Regions from separate parts of the Hydrogenophaga sp. GW823-FHT04C09 genome, predicted to be linked through region 1. Evidence: riboswitches for the same ligand, from Rfam matches in the RefSeq annotation. Region 1 holds a riboswitch; the other holds the start of a gene.
What was found. A riboswitch is a leader RNA that binds a small molecule or an ion and turns the genes downstream of it on or off. The one in region 1 is predicted to bind cobalamin.
Positions count from the first base shown of each region.

Region 2: linked by a shared signal. The riboswitch ahead of AC1Q9M_RS22300 (TonB-dependent siderophore receptor) and the one ahead of AC1Q9M_RS09770 (TonB-dependent receptor domain-containing protein) in region 1 are both predicted to bind cobalamin.

Region 1 covers NZ_JBXAIO010000003.1:148,160-151,562, forward strand. Annotated here, with positions in the region: gene AC1Q9M_RS09770 (TonB-dependent receptor domain-containing protein) at 1-1,652, opposite strand, end outside; cobalamin riboswitch at 1,731-1,987, opposite strand; gene AC1Q9M_RS09775 (DUF904 domain-containing protein) at 2,037-2,276, shown strand; gene AC1Q9M_RS09780 (cell division protein ZapA) at 2,338-2,721, shown strand; RNA gene ssrS (6S RNA) at 2,795-2,974, shown strand; gene AC1Q9M_RS09790 (sulfite exporter TauE/SafE family protein) at 2,977-3,403, shown strand, end outside.
Region 2 covers NZ_JBXAIO010000009.1:141,246-144,648, reverse strand. Annotated here, with positions in the region: gene AC1Q9M_RS22305 (Na/Pi cotransporter family protein) at 1-1,488, shown strand, start outside; cobalamin riboswitch at 1,519-1,787, shown strand; gene AC1Q9M_RS22300 (TonB-dependent siderophore receptor) at 1,925-3,403, shown strand, end outside.

The DNA.
Region 1 (3,403 bases):
GCCACGAGCTGCATCGACGCACCCCAGTTCCAGGCACCGATGCGGTGGTCCAGGCTGGCGGTCAACACCTCGTCGGCGCGGCGCTGCAGCTTGCGTTGGTTGATCTCGTTGCGCGCGTCCAGCAGCTCCAGGTTGGTGAACCAGCTCCAGGCACCGGCCGAGCCGGTGTAGGCCAGCGACCAGCCTTCGAGACGCGCGCGAGGCACGTTGGCCACCGCCGGCTGCAGCGTGATGAAGCCGCGCACCCGGTTGTCGAAGCGGATGAGCTTCACTTCGTGCAGGCCCTGGGTGTAGGTCAGCCCTGCTTCGCGGTTCTTGCCCCGCTCGGGTTGCGTGGTGGGGTTGCCGTTGAAGAACGCCGAGACGTAGTACAGCGTGTTGAACGATGGCATCTTGAACGAGGTGCCGTAGGCCACGTGCGGGCGCCAGTTCGGCGTGAGCTGGAAGCCGTAGCTGGCGAAACCGGTGATGGCGCCGCCGAACTGCGAGTTGTCGTCGCGCCGCAGGTTGGCCTGCCAGAGGTGCTGGCCGGCCTGGCCGGTCAGACCCACGAAGGCCGCGTCCGTGGTGCGCGAGTTCACCGCGTAGGCCTGCGTGCCCGACACCTCTTCCTTGATCGACTCCAGGCCCACCAGCAGGTTGCCCAGCGCGGTGTTCCAGTCGTGCTGCAGCGTGGCCTGAGTCTGCGCGGTGTTGAACACCGAGGGCGTGGGCGAGGTCTCGAAACTGTCGGACCGGTCCTCGCTGCGCGAGAGGCGCAGCTGGGTGCGCGAATCGGCCGACCACTTGCGCTCCAGGCCCCAGCCCGTCACGCGGGTGGTGGTTTCCGAGCGCACGTTGAAGGTGCCCGGCCCCTGGTCGAACTGGCTGACGCCGTCGGCCTGGGTGAAGTTGACATCGGTCGTCCAGCCCGGCGCGATGGCCCAGCGCAGCGAGGCCGACAGGCTGTCCTGGTCGAAGCCGTCCTTGTCGGGGTTGTGGTTGCCGAAGGCCACGTTTCGGTTGGTCGACGAGAAGCCGTCCTCGCGCAAGGAACCCAGGCTGAGGTTGTAGGTGATCGTGTCGTTGCCACCGCTGATGCCGGCGGTGATTTCACGGTGCCCGAAGCTGCCGAGCGTGACGCTGGCCTGCGGATGGAAACCCTTCACGCCGCGCTTGGTGAAAACCTGCACCACGCCGCCCACCGCATCGCTGCCATAGAGGCCCGAGGCCGGGCCCTTGAGCACTTCGATGCGATCGATCGCGCTCAGCGGAATGTTGTCCAGCACGGCCGCACCGGAGGTGCTGGAGCCGTAGCGCACGCCGTCGATCAGCAGCAGCACGTGGCGGGTTTCGGTGCCGCGGATGAACAGGCCCGACTGCTTGCCCAGGCCGCCGTTGGACGACATCTGCAGGCCCGCGTTGCGCGACAGCACTTCGGACAACGAGCGGCCCGCGGACTGCTGGATCACGTCGGCGTCGATCACGACGACGTCGCTGAGCACGGCATCGGTGCGGGTTTCGACCCGGGTGGCCGTGACCACCGTTTCCCTCAGGGTGGTGTCAGCGGAGGAAGAAGAGGAGGACTGAGCGTGGGCGACCGACGTGCCAAAGCCCGCCAGCAACGCCAGCGGTAGCGCGGCCAGGGGCGCGCGCAGGGTGCGATTTTTCATGATGAAGAAACAGACAGGAGACCCTCGCCATCTTCCCCGACGGCGCATGGGCATCACGGTGGAGCGTCTGTCGCCAGACGCACCACCACCTTGTTGGCCGGTATCCGGGCTGACAGACCGACCTCCATCGCCTTCCCAGATGACACGGCGTGTCGTCCAGTGGCTGTCGGATGGAGGCTGAGAGACCGTTCGCGCATGCGCTCATGGCCACTCGTCTGCTTACCGTTGCGGGGGCAGCGCAGGTTAGGTCCCATCCCTGGGGTGTGACCCTCCTGCTTCCCGTTGAACTGCGGCATGTGAACCACACCGCGAGCACCAACAACCGGCATTCTACGGCGCGCACACCCGGGGCAACCCTACAATGTGAAAACTTCGAGTCCCACCATGGCCGATCCCAAGCACTTTGATCAGATCACCGAACGTGTCGAGCGCCTGTTGCTGCGACACGAAGAACTGCAGCGCACCAACAGCCTGCTGGTGGAACAGGTGCATGCGCTGCAGGCCGAGCGCGACTCGCTCAAGTCCCGGCTGATGGCCGCCCGCGCCCGCATTGATGCCTTGCTCGATCGCCTGCCCCCCGGCATGACCGATGTCGCCCCCGACACCCGCAAGGAACGGTCATGAGCGCCGCGTCGGGCCGCCCCAAGCCAGCTCGCACCGCAGTGCGAAGCACGGAGGTATTCCAATGAGCAAACCCGGCAGCAAACAGATTGAAGTGCAGATCATGGGCCAGAGCTACCTGCTCTCGTGCCCACCGGGTGGCGAGGCCTCGCTGCTCGACGCGGTGGAGCGCGTGGACACCGCCATGTGCCGCATCCGCGATGCGGGCAAGGTGAAGGCGCGCGACCGCATCGCGGTGCTGGCCTCGCTCAACCTCGCGTTCGAACTCTCGCAGAAGGAAGCCGAGAGCTTCCAGGCCTCGTCGTTCGGCCAGCCCGAGCAGAGCGCGTTCGCCGAAGCCGGTGGTGGCTTCGACAGCGAGCCGCTCGACCCCCAGACGCAGGCCCGCGTGGAAGAGCTGATGCGCCGCCTGGACCAGACGCTCGACAAGGACGGGCGCCTGCTCTGACGCGCCGCTGGTCACTGCGCGAGAATTTATCGACCGATGGTCCTCGTGGGCCGCATGCAGCGCCTACAATTTGAACCGTCTGCAGTGCGCGTCGGGCTTTATATTTCCTTGAACCAATGCTCATAGAGCCCGGGCTTGGTACATTGCGTGGCTGGTGCGAGCGTCTCGCGTCAGACGAACCCGAAGCCCCGCTGCCCTCGCCCACCTGAACCCCGGTTCAGGATGCCGGTCCGGCGGCACTTGCAGACACCTTTCATGCCTTTAGACCCCCTCCTGATTCTCGAGTTGGCCGCGCTCGGCCTGGGCACCGGTTTCCTGGCCGGCTTGTTGGGCATCGGTGGAGGCATGCTGATGGTGCCCTTCATCACCTTCATCCTCGCGGGGCGCGGTGTGGAAGCGGATCTCGCGGTCAAGATGGCCATCGCCACCTCCATGGCCACCATCATCTTCACGTCCATCTCCAGCGTGCGTGCGCACCACAAACGCGGCGCCGTGCGCTGGGACATCGTCAAGGGCCTCGCCCCCGGCATCGTGCTGGGCTCCGCCATTGCCAGCCTGGGCATCTTCGCCTTGCTCAAGGGCTCGTGGCTCGCGCTGTTCTTCGCGGCCTTCGTCGGCTTCTCAGCCACGCAGATGCTGCTCGACAAGAAACCCAAGCCCACGCGCACCCTGCCCGGCACCC
Region 2 (3,403 bases), on a different contig from region 1:
TCCTTCGTCGGGCAGGGGCTGCTGAGCCTGCCGGTGGCCCTCGCGGTGATGCTGGGTGCCGACATCGGCACCAGCCTGATGACGGTGGTGTTCTCTTTCGACCTGTCCTGGCTGTCGCCGCTGCTCATTCTCGGTGGGGTGGTGATGTTCATCTCCCGCCAGCAAACGGCCGTCGGCCGTGTGGGCCGGGTGCTGATCGGCCTGGGGCTGATGCTGCTGGCGCTGCGCCTGGTGTCGCAGTCCACCGAGGTGCTGACCCAGTCGCCCGTGGTGAAGGCGCTGCTGGTCTCCGTCAACAGCGATCTGCTGCTGGAGATCACGGTGGGCGCCGCGCTGGCCCTCATGGCCTATTCCAGCCTGGCCATCGTGCTGCTGACCGCCACCCTCGCGGCGTCCGGTGTCGTGCCCACGGACATGGCCCTGGGCATGGTGCTGGGCGCCAACCTGGGCAGCGGTCTGCTGGCCGTGGTGACCACGGCGCGTTCGGCCATCGAGGTGCGCCAGGTGCCGCTGGGCAACCTGATGTTCAAGGCCTTGGGCGTGCTGCTGGCGGCGCCGCTGGCGCCGGAATGGCTGCACGGCATGCAGCCCTATGTGGCGGACCCGGCGACGCTGGTGGTGCTGTTCCACCTGAGCTTCAACATCGCCGTCGCCCTCCTGTTCATCGGCGTCACCCAGATCGTGGCGCGCTGGGTCGAGCGCCTGCTGCCCAAGCCCGACAAGAACCGGGTGGCCGGGCGGCCGCACCACCTGGACCCGTCGGCGCTGGCCACGCCCTCGCTGGCGATCTCCTGCGCGGCGCGCGAGGCCATGCACCAGGCCGACGTGGTCGAGACCATGATGGTCGGCATGCTGGCCGTGATCAAGAACAACGACCTGCGCCTGGCCGAGGAGTTGCGCAAGCTCGATGACTCGGTCGACGAGCTGTACTCGGCCATCAAGTACTACCTGACCAAGATCTCCCGCGAGGCGCTGGCCGAAGAAGAAAGCCGGCGCTGGGCCGACATCATCAGCTTCACCATCAACATGGAGCAGATCGGCGACACCGTCGAGCGCGTGCTGCTGGACATCGAGGACAAGAAGATCAAGATGGGGCGCAATTTCTCGGACGCCGGCATGGCCGAGATCTGCGAGCTGCACGCCCGGCTCATCGACAACCTGCGCCTGGGCATGAGCGTGTTCCTCAACGGCAACGTGCGCGACGCGCAAAAGCTGCTGGAGGAAAAGGCGCGCTTCCGGGACCTGGAGCGCGCCTACGCCACCAGCCACCTCGTGCGCCTGACCGACAACACCGTGCAAAGCATCGAGACCAGCTCGCTGCACATCGACCTGATCAGCGATCTCAAGCGCATCAATTCGCACATCTGCTCGATCGCCTACCCCATCCTGGATTGCGCGGGCGCGCTCGCGCCGAACCGCCTGCGGGCGAGCCAGGGCCTGGCGGAACACGGCCTCCGAACCGAGGCGATACCCCTGCGGGTTCTATAATCGCCGGCCGGTTCGACCCTTCCATCGGGTCGAACCGCACGGTTCGAAGGTGCCCCGCCGCCAGCCATGGCGATGGGGTTAAACGGGAAACAGGTGACGGCGTCTTTCACGGCGCAACAAGCCTGTGCTGCCCCCGCAACGGTCAGCGGATTCGGGAACGCTCACGCGATGCCACGGCATCGGCAGCCACTGCGCCTCCAGGCGTGGGAAGGCGAGAAGTTCCTGTCGCGAGCATGCCCACAACGCCTGCACGACGACGCTCCGCGAGCCCGGATACCGGCCTTCGCATCGCCTTCGGACGCTGCGGGAGTGCGTGGTCCGGGCCAAGCCGAGCTGCGTCCGCCAGCGCCGGCGCCGCCCCACCATCACGTTCCCTCCCCACGCGTTTTTCTGTCGTTGGGCCTGCGGGGACGCGGGCCGTTGGAGGAGAGTTCTCATGCGTCATTCATTGCCCGCGCGTCAGCGCCAGGGCCGGGCCTTTCGCGGCCACCGTTCATCCGTTTGCACCGTGGCCCTGATGGGCGCGCTGTCCTCGGCCGCCCTGGCGGCGCAGGACGCGGGGACGCTGGCACCGGTCGAGGTGCGCACCGAAGGCCTGCGCGCCAGCGAGGCGGCCACGGCCACCAAGAGCGCCACCCCCATCGAGCGCCTGCCGCGCTCGGTGAGCGCCGTCACCGACACCGAGATGAAGGCGCGCGACGCGCAGTCCGTCATGGAAGCGCTGGAGCACGCGCCGGGTCTGTACGGCGGTGGTTATTCGAGCGGTGCGCTCACGCGCGAGTACCCCATGGTGCGCGGCTTCCTGGTCTACCAGTACCTCGATGGCCTCAAGCTGCACGACAGCAACTGGGCCGAGGAGCCTTACGGGCTCGAACGCGTCGAGCTGCTGCGCGGCCCCGCGTCGGCGCTCTACGGCCAGGGCAGCCCCGGCGGCCTGATCGACCTGCGCACCAAGCGCCCCACGGCCGAGACCGTGCGCGAGGTGGGCCTGCGCGTGGGCAGCCATGGGCTGCGCCAGGGCCAGTTCGACCTGGGCGGCGCGCTGAACGCCGACGCCACCTGGCAGTACCGCCTCACGGGCCTGGTGCGCAAGGGCGATGGCGAGATCGACCACACCCAGTCCGATCGCCGCTACTTCGCCGGCGCCCTCACCTGGAAGCCCGACGCCGCCACCCGGCTCACGCTGATGGCCAACCGCCAGGAAGACCCGAGCCTCACCGTGCACCAGCCGCTGCCGCGCGTGGGCACCATCGTGCCGGGCGCCAACGGGCGCTTCATCTCGCGCGGCCTGTTCCTCGGTGAACCGGCGCGCCACGACTCGGACAAGGACGCCTGGCGCGTGGGCTATGCGTTCTCGCACCGCTTCAACGAGGTCTGGTCCATCGAGCAGAACGCCGCCTACAAGAAGGTGGACATCCATGTGGACGAGATGCAGGCCACGGGTGTGGCGGCGGGCGCCACCGGCTGGACGCGGCGGCTGTTCGCGGCCGACTACACCATCGTGACCAAGCAGGTCGATACGCGCGTGGTGGCGCGGTTCGATGCCGTCGGCACGAAGCACCGCGTGATGCTGGGCCTGGACGCGGCGCGCGTGCCCAACTACCAGGGCACCGGCACCCGCGCGGCCCCGGCCTTCGCGCTGGACCTCTACAACCCGGTGTACGGCCAGGCCTTGCCGGCCAACCCCATCACGTCCAAGCGCGAGCAGCGCCTGCGCCAGACCGCGCTCTACGTGCAGGACCAGATCGACTGGGGGCGGCTGTCGGTGCTGGTCGGGCTGCGCCGCGACAAGGCCACGCTGGACCAGAAGACCGCCGTGCTCAACACCGTCACCGGGCGCTTCAGCGATCCTTCGTACACCCCCAAGCGCGACCTGGCCACCACCGGCCAGCTGGGCGCCAGCTACGACCTGGGC